One region of the Fictibacillus sp. 23RED33 genome, then DNA from elsewhere that is predicted to be linked to it. Evidence: riboswitches for the same ligand, from Rfam matches in the RefSeq annotation. Region 1 holds a riboswitch; the other holds the start of a gene.
The links. Region 1 has a riboswitch for cyclic di-GMP ahead of IHV09_RS22735 (methyl-accepting chemotaxis protein). Riboswitches for the same ligand answer to the same signal wherever they lie in the genome.

Region 2: linked by a shared signal. The riboswitch ahead of IHV09_RS04265 (GGDEF domain-containing protein) and the one ahead of IHV09_RS22735 (methyl-accepting chemotaxis protein) in region 1 are both predicted to bind cyclic di-GMP.

The regions. Positions count from the first base shown of each region.
Region 1 is NZ_JACZDX010000017.1:4,983-9,778, forward strand. It holds gene IHV09_RS22050 (replication protein) at 1-948, shown strand, start outside; cyclic di-GMP riboswitch class II at 2,347-2,430, shown strand; gene IHV09_RS22735 (methyl-accepting chemotaxis protein) at 2,439-3,245, shown strand; gene IHV09_RS22060 (hypothetical protein) at 3,973-4,191, shown strand.
Region 2 is NZ_JACZDX010000001.1:796,299-801,094, forward strand. It holds gene IHV09_RS04250 (N-acetylmuramoyl-L-alanine amidase) at 55-711, shown strand; gene IHV09_RS04255 (hypothetical protein) at 1,095-1,454, shown strand; gene IHV09_RS04260 (serine/threonine protein kinase) at 1,562-2,215, shown strand; cyclic di-GMP riboswitch class I at 2,294-2,382, shown strand; gene IHV09_RS04265 (GGDEF domain-containing protein) at 2,568-3,518, shown strand; gene IHV09_RS04270 (GGDEF domain-containing protein) at 3,587-4,660, shown strand.

The DNA.
Region 1 (4,796 bases):
ATTCCAGAACCTAGCCTTATTATCTTCTCAGGTAGAGGTGTAGTTTTAGTCTGGCTGATTGATCCTGTACCTTACCAAGCCCTTCCGTTGTGGCAAGCTGTTCAAAATCATTTTGTACAACAGTTGAAAGCAATGGGCGGAGACACACGAGCGACGGATGCTGCACGTGTATTCCGTCTTGATGGCAGCATTAATTCCAAAAACGGAGAAGCTGTCCAAGTTCAATACCGGCATGATTATCGATACGTACTTCGTGATATTCAAAACGAATACTTACCAGATCTTCAACCAAAGAAAAAGACACGAGGACGTCGTAAGACTGTTGAAAGGCTTTTTAATACATACTCATTACACCATGCGCGTCTGCTTGATCTCGTGAAGCTTGTGGAACTGCGAAACTTTGATGTAAAAGGATACCGAGAGACCATTCTCTTTCTCTATCGATACTGGCAGTGCTGTTATGTGGCAGATCCGGAGGAAGCTTTAAGGCAAACACTAATCTATAACTCACAGTTTTTGGAACCATTGGCTGAAAAAGAAGTGATTCGTGCCACCAAGAGTGCGGAGAAGGCATGGAAAGCCAAAAATAGCGAAGAGGCGAACACTGTAGCCAAAGAAAAAGGCTATCCAGGAGCCGGCTACAACCTAAAGAACGCTAAAATCATCGGATGGCTCGATATCACGGAAGACGAACAGGTACAGCTGCAGACAATTATTGGACGTAACGAGAAGAGAAAACGTAATACTGAAGCTAAAAGAGAACAACGACGAAGAGAGGGAATGAAGCCTCGTAAAGCGTATCTTGATGCCCAGAAGGAAAAGACAGAGGACAAGCTATGGTTGTTGCAGAAAGCTATAAATAAATATCCAGATACAACACACGAAGAGTTAGCGAAACTATTAAACATTGAAAGATCTTATGTAAGTAAGTTACTCAAAAGGCTTTAAAATTGTAAAAAAATGTATGTGACAGGTATGTCTCTTTATATTAAGGGGACGTAGTCCCTGCCCCTTTATGGGGCTTCTGTTTTTATTCGTACCTTTTTACATCTACAACCTCAGTTTGTATCACTCTCTGTGTTTGAGCGTGCGGATGTTACGTTTGTAGTCACTCGTGTAGATCCGTATTTGTTTGTAGTTCAGCAGTACGGGCTGTATAAGTTAAGCGTACTTTATAAGGGGAGGATTCTTTTGATTGAGGCTATTGTTTTAATCGGTTGTATCTTTATTTGTATTGCTTTAGATTATGGTGTGGAATATTGGAGAAGACATCGCTAATTGAGGGTTTAAAAAGTCTTTAATATCTGTTTAATAACTTATGCTTTTCTTTTACAGAGCTGCAAGTCTAAGTTTTCCTTCTATGACGGGCCCGAACACCAGGTTTTTTCTTGCTATCGCTTCGAAAATCAAATGACCCCACACAGGCAACATCATCCTATGTGGGGTCATTTGAACACCTGGTGGTCGGGCTGTTTTTTAGTTAGAAGTGGTTACTTTTTGGTAAGGTTTAATCTTATAGATTATAGCTATAAAACAATGAAGAAAAATCCATTTAAGTTTGTTTATTTGGTTAGGTTAAGAACATGGAAAAATATTTAATGAAGTGAGTTTATGTATGTTTATAGGCAGAGGAAAGTAGTAATTACATACGTAAATGGATAGATAACATAAAGGATAATCAATTTATATATGATTTACGCATCGATTTCGGTGTTTTTCCTTATGGATAAAGGCTTGATGCTGCTCAATAAAATATCGTAAACACCAGAAGACCTCACACACCCAACGTACACGGGTCTGTGAGGTCTTCTGGCACTCTTTTTAAGAGCAGCAACAAAGTAGTTTTTAGTACATGCTCTGAGAAGCTCATATTTTGGTTTTAAGAGATTTTTAGTTCGTGTTGATTTGAAATGCGTAAAATTTTGCGACGTGTATTCAAGGGCTATTTAATGTCTTTATATGAGGATATTTATTTATTCTCTTGATTTTCATACATGAATTATATATTCTCTCATTTCTTGAGGATCATTGTTTTTTTAGATGGTAATTTGTATTGTAATGGAGAAAAGTTAAAATTCACCATGTGTATAAAGTTGATATTTTTACAACGGTCTTGTCCTATTTTTCTAACCCTCCCGAAGCCAGGTAGGAGGGTATGGATAGGAAGGTTCCCCCGATAAGGATTGGGTCTTTATATCTTATGTGCTACATAAATAAAAAGTTACGTTTAGGTTTCTTAAGAAAAAAGATTCCTACAGATAGACATTGAGTTTTCCAGCAAGAACAATATGTAAATGGGAATAGTGAAGAACTAAAGTTAAATATTTATCTAAAAATGACGATGTTTTAAATAAAAGGTACTGTGATCATTTTTCTGTATTTGGGCGCTTGGAAAAATAGGAGTGAGTAGCGCAACCGACTATAGGGAGGAACACTTAATGATTAAGACTAGTACCCAAATTTTAGATTTAAATGCGCTTGTATCTGCTCTCGAAATCAACTTAGCAATGATTGAATTTAATTTAGACAGAGAAGTTATTTGGGTGAATGACAATTTCGCTCAAACGATGGGTTACAGACGTAATGAAATGATAGGATTGGATCATAAAAGCTTTTGTACAAAAGAATACAGAGAAAGCAAAGAATACATAAAATTATGGGAAAACCTTAGGTTAGGTGAAAAATTTCAAGAGAAGATTGAACGCATTGATAAAAATGGAAATATACTTTGGCTCGAAGTAACATATATTCCCATTTTAGATAACGAAGGAGCAGTAAGTGCAGTCCTGAAAATCGCAACAGATATTACAAATCGAGAGAATAGCACAACAAACATTATCTCTAAATTAAAACAGATGCCTAATGATTTAGTAGATATAGTAATCATGAATTCTAATGAAAAAATAAAAGCATTAGAGTCATTAAAAAAACAAATTGATTTAATTAGTCAAACATCAAAACTCATTAAAGATATATCTTCACAAACAAATTTATTAGCTTTAAATGCAGCAATAGAAGCAGCTCGGGCTGGAGAATACGGAAAGGGATTTAATGTTGTAGCTCAAGAAGTAAGGAAATTATCAGATAACTCTAAGGAAGCAATTCAAGAAGTTGACTTAAACATCAAAAACATTACAGCAGAACTTTTAACCGTTAATCATATAACAGAGGACTTGCAAAAAATAGTAAACGTTACAAAATCAGAAATAGATGAAACAATATCTGATTTTGAAGCTATGTTATAAGATTGTGCGATGTTTAGTTACAGCGCATCTTAATTGCATAGAAACGAGTGGAATCATACACACAGTAGGTTGTACACATATAGTAAAGGTATGACCGATAGAGTGCATCCCTGATATCACCAGCGCTGTATTGGTTTTTTTCAGCTGCCGGTTAAGGGGGAGAAAACATGAAAAAAAGAAAGTGTCCATGTCTGAAAAAGACTCCTTTGATCAGACCTCTACATTCACTACCACCTATCGTTTGTAAAAAACGATGTTGCCACTCTAAATAATAATGTATACCGACCGAGTTCTCCAAACAGAACGCGGTCTTTTTAAATCCTGACAAATAAAAAGAGAAGCCTTTTTATAGACTCCTCTCTTGTAAAACGGATCGAACTTAGTGATGGTTACGATGACAGCTGCATCTTTTCTTTTCGTATCGTTTACACTTGTAGTAAACGGTACGAGAAGGTTCGCATTTTCTTTCGTGTCTTCTACGACAACAACAGTTTCTATAGCCTATGATTATTCCCCCCCTAGAAAAATAATCCGACCCTATTGAACGGATCCGGTTCCTATATGCTATGCCGGTAGGGACAAGTTGTATAGACGATTATGGTTATTGTTTAAAGTATTCTATTCTCTATTCGTGAGTCGTTAGAGATATTTTTTAAGATTAGAAATTAGTTAGAGAGTATACTTCATTTATGTTTTTGAACCCCGATATCTATTAGGGGTGATTATAATGGGAAGTAATTTACTTGGAGATGCTGAACTTTCTATTTCTGTGATTCCTTTCGTTTTTTTATTTGTTATATTAGTTGTGATTGCTGTACTGATCAGGATGTTATTTCGTTGGTTGCCGAGACAAGTATTTAATTTCTTAGTCAGTTGTGGTTTATTAGCTGGTGCGTTTTTATGGGGCTATCTCACGTTTTACGCAGAGTGGTTTCCCTATTTTTAGGGGTAATCTTTCAACGAAGCAAATCAATGAAATCGAGAGAAAACGGAAGATCGTAATTTTTAATTATGTAGCTTTTTTGAACGTATTTCCCGAACGCAAAAACCCTGAATTTCGCCGAAAATGGCTGGATTCAGGGTTTTGTTTTTTGTTTTGGTTCCGCAAAGGATTTTTATGTTAACTAGATTTGTATAGAGTATTCATATCTTCTTTCTCATTTTTGAATATTATTTTTCAAATATTATGCCTATTTTATTGAATATTAATCTTGATTTCAGTCATAACGCTAGTACAAAAATAAAAAGATCGTTAGTGTAATTGAATTGCACCCACGGTCTTTTTATTTGTTATTCTTCTACCTCTGTTCGATCAGGACGAATAACGGCTATGCCATGCTTGAAGATCAACACTTCTTCCTTTTTAACCAATAAAGCAATGCTGTATTAATCATATTCTGTGAACTTTCCTTTTATTTTTGTGCCGGATGTTAAATGAACAACGACAGGTTGATTCAGAAATTTTGTATATAGTCGTTTCTGAAGTTGATGAGGTGTGTTTTTGAATTTTTGTTGTATTTTTTTTGTTTCGTTTCTGTGGTAGTCATAGTT
Region 2 (4,796 bases), on a different contig from region 1:
CTCTTTTTTTGTATAAACAAACACTTCTAATTTAAATAAATGGGAGGTGTTGGTATGAAAGTAAAGTATCAGATTACAACTAAACATATTAATAAAGAATGGAAGCAGCGTCCAGGAGGTAACCGTATACCACGCTATGCGGTTGCGCACGATACTGGTAACCCTAACTCTACGGCTCAACAGAACTACGAATATTTCAACAGCAGACAACTAGAGGCTTCTGCACACGTATTCATAGATGATAAACAGATATTGATGATCATTCCATTGCAAGAAAAAGCTTGGCACGTTCGCTCTAACGTATCGGATGCTAATGAATGGGCGATTGGAGTAGAGTTATGCTATGGACCTTCCATAGATTTTAACAAAGCTTACAGCCGTTATGTATGGTTTTTTGCGTATTTATGTGAGATGTACCAATGGGACCCTGCGCGGGACATAAAAGGGCACTTTCAGCTAGACCCAAAAAGAAGGACAGATCCTTTAAACTGTTTTCATCAATATGATAAAACATTTCCATTTTTCATTGAGGATGTTAAGTATGAGCTAAAAAAGTTTGTTGTTAACCAGAACGAGTTTAAAGAACTTGTCACTGCAGAAGAAAAGCTCTATAAGGTGCAGATTGGGGCATTCACATCTAGAGAGAATGCCGAAAACCTTTCTCGAAAAGCTAAATCTGCAGGATTTGCTGTTCATATTGATTACTCCTAGAAACAATCAATGCGAAAACAGCCTCGAGAGTAGTTGATTTTCATTCCAGGTAATAGTAAATAAAACAAAAATACTTGCCTCTTAAGTAAGGCAGGTATTTTTTTCTAGTATAAAAAGAACGTTTGTTCGCATATAATATAAAAAAGGAGGTTGCTTCATGACTAACTTATTAATGAGATGCATTCAAGAACGGGTTGGAATAGAAATGATCTACCTCTCGCAAAAAGGTGATATCTCGCACCGTTTTGTAATTCCATACTCTTTCGACGGTCATATAATAAAGGGATACTGCTCGGCAAAAAAGCAGATTCGAAGTTTTCACATAAGAAACATATTATCCGTACATTCACGTTTTTTGTCTTCTTGAGATTGGGGGGATTGTCGTGCAATATGGAAGCGAAGAAGAGCGTTCGCTTATTGAAAAATTTGTGATGTATCCGATTTTACTTACAGTGTTTAATCGCGATCTGCAGATTATTTGCGGCTCTCCATTTAAATTGAGACAGCCATACGTTGCATTAGTAGAACAAATTATGAATCAAATCAGCAAAGATCTATTTGATGTACGAATTGAATTGAGAAAAAGAAGAATTAAAGTTATGGATGCACGCCGTGAGGAAGATATTACAGAATATGAAATCTTTATTAGGGGTTATCGTGAAATTATGAGGTTTCCAAACATTCATCTAAAAAACAAAGCAGAAACACTTATGCTTTCTTATCTACAAGTGACCGTAGAATAATGGATAAAGCATGCCAGTTTCATTTTCGATAACATCTGTATACAATGAACGTATTGCAGAAACATAAGATGATGATAATAGGATTAGAATTTGAATTGAGGAACCTTATGGAACACTTTATCCAGCTAGCTAGACAATTGAACAGAGAAATAATGATTGAAAGCCGCAGCCCATTTGATCCGGTATGTCCGGTGAATACACCACACCCTTGGCAGATGCTGGGCTGTGGGAACTATGCAGCGGTGTTTTCACATCCTGAACATCCAGCATATGTAGTTAAGATTTACGGCAGGGATGAGCATGGATTATTAGAGGAAAAAAAGGTTTATGATCGACTAGGAACACACCCTGGATTTTCTGTTTGTTATTATTCCGAACAACGTTTTTTAATCTTAAAACGTATTGAAGGAATGACTCTGTACGACTGTGTGCATAAAGGTGTAAAAATTCCTGAAAATGTGATTTATGACATCGATGAAGCAGTGAGGCATGCAAAAGACAAAGGATTGTTTCCTAACGATGTACATGGAAAAAATGTCATGATATCCAATAATAGAGGAATTATTGTAGACGTATCTGATTTTAGCCGATACGAAACTTGCAGGAAATGGAAAGATTTAAGGAAAGCTTATTTTACTTTTTACAAGAAAACGCTGTATTACTTTCCAATAAAGATTCCTTATATTGTTTTGAATGGAGTAAGGATTGGGTATAGGTACTATAGAAAGTTAAAAATATCCAAAAAACAAAGCCTAAAATAATAGGATTAAAGAACTATTAAAATCATTGGCACAAATTACCTTAGTAGGATATAATAACTATAAATCAATAAAAACCTTTGTTATTAAGGGCAAACCAGTTGAAAAGCTGGGACGCAAAGCTATGGGCCTAAAGTATGGTGAACATGCAATGGCAGCCGGTTGCCAAAGGGAAACGGACTCGTGTTTAGACACAAGCGTTTCTATGAAGCTTTATTCTCGTATTTTGTAGTTTCTCTGCAGGAATAATGTGTTCATAGAGGTTAAAAGTATCTAAAACATAAATTGAAGCCATTCCCTTTATTAGGTGATGGCTTTTTGTATGTAATTTTTGAGGGATTTGAGGGGTTGTAGAATGGAAAACTTCCAACTAGACTTACGCGCACTCAAAAAAAACTTGTTACCAGAATTTATGAAGTCTATTCCAGCCATGATACATACACACAAAGAACATCTAAGAAAAAATGAAGACTTTCATACGTTTCTAAACGGTTTTGTTGAGCAATACGAGAAGATACTAGAGAAATTTTTACGCGGGATTGTACATGCAGTGTTTTTAGAAGAAGAACGATTCAAATCCTTTTTAAAACAAGGAGAGCAGAAAGCGTTTCGATCAGGTATTCATTTTTTAAGGCATCAACGAATTCCTCATCAAGCACTTGCGTGTTTTACAACGAGTATTAGTGAATCCGTTTTATTTGAAGTGAAAAAAGCAACGTCCAACGAGCCGTTAGTTATACAACTATTTATGTTAGATCGCTGGAACCGGATTTCTCACCATGCTGTTACAGGATTTCTAAGCGGTTTCTCTTCTCAACAGTTTAAAGATCTTAAGGAGATTAGCATTCGTGATCCATTAACAAATCTGTATAATCGTCGCTACTTTTATGATTGTTTAGAAAAGGAGCTAGAAAAGGCAAATAGACTTAAGCTTCCTCTTACACTTGTCATGTTTGATATCAATAACTTTAAATTAATCAATGACGAGCTAGGGCATCACGCGGGTGACGAGATACTTCAGCAGATCGCAGAACTTTCAAAGCGACTAAAATTGTTCTCTGGATTTAGATTCGGTGGAGATGAATTTGTTTTTCTCTTACCAGGAATTACTGAAGATGAAGCATACATCTTAACTGAAAAACTAGAAAGTCAGCTTATCGTTTGGAATGAATCCATCTCATTGGCATATGGTGCAATAGAATTACTTGCAGATGCATGTGAAAACATAGACTATTACCTGCAGCTTGCTGATGAGCGTATGTACACGAACAAAAGAGCTAGAAGTGAGAATAAATCACTGATTTGATCATGTAAAATAATGGGCCTTTCTGCTATGTTTTTCGCAGATCGTATAACGTAAAGGAAGTTGAATGCATGAAAGATTCATTTACGATTACGGAACACCGTTCTGAAACCATATCATCTTTGTTACGGTGGTTCTTTTTAATTCTTTGCATACCTGTTTTTTATTATCAACCTATATCAAGCGTTTTGAATTATGAAACGGAAACTTTTCCGATCCTTTTTATAATCGGCATTATATATATGACATCCACACAAATTGTATTACACCGATTGCCAGAGACGTCACTGTACTACCGTGTTTTTACAAGAGGTGGAATTGTTTTTGATTGTCTTGCTTATGCATGGTTGATGCAGCTTACTGGTGGAGCTGATAGTGCGTTTGTTGCTGTTGGTTACCTAATCGTTATCCATGCTGCTCTGTATTGGAGGTTAAAGGGCGCTTTTATAGTAGGAACAGTGAGTTTTACCATTCTCTGTTACTTTTTTATAAGAGATAGTGGGTATATGAACACGCTCTCTTCCTTTGAATTTTTAATGAAGAGCATCTTCTTATGGTTGATCGCTTTTTACGGCGGTGTGATTGCCTCAAAAGAAAGACAATATTATTTCGAGAAGAATATGTATCAGCTTCAATCTGAACAAGACTATTTAACAGGTTTGCTGAATCATCGGAAATTTCAAGAGGACGTATTGGAAAAAACAAAACAGAATAAACCTTTTACACTTGTATTATGTGATATTGATCGGTTTAAAATGTTTAACGATCAGCACGGCCATTTAATTGGTGATGAGGTGCTCAAGCTTGTAGGTGCAACGTTTAAACGTTTCATTTCTTTAAAAGAAGGAGAAGCTTATCGTTACGGTGGAGAAGAGTTCGCCTGGATTCTCCATACTACATGCAGAACAGAAGTGAAAAATACGATTGAAACGATCAATAAGCATTTAGAAACCTTTCCGTATATATCAGGTGATAATGAGTTACCTGTTACACTTAGTTATGGCATTGCGAGTTATGTAGAAGGTGAGAAGCCTTCGCAAATGATTCATAGAGCTGATGTGCTGCTATACGAGGCAAAGGCGGCAGGAAGAAATACGTTAAAATTGGATACGGTCACAATGGAGGAAAATCAGCTATCAATATAGCGGTTTTCCTTTTTTATGTTTTTCGTTCCTTGGTGCACTCTCGTCTACCCGAAATGATGGTATCTGCCTTTTACAAATATTATTCGTTTACGTAACTATCCTATAACTACCAGGAGGATGTGCTTCTTTTTAAAGG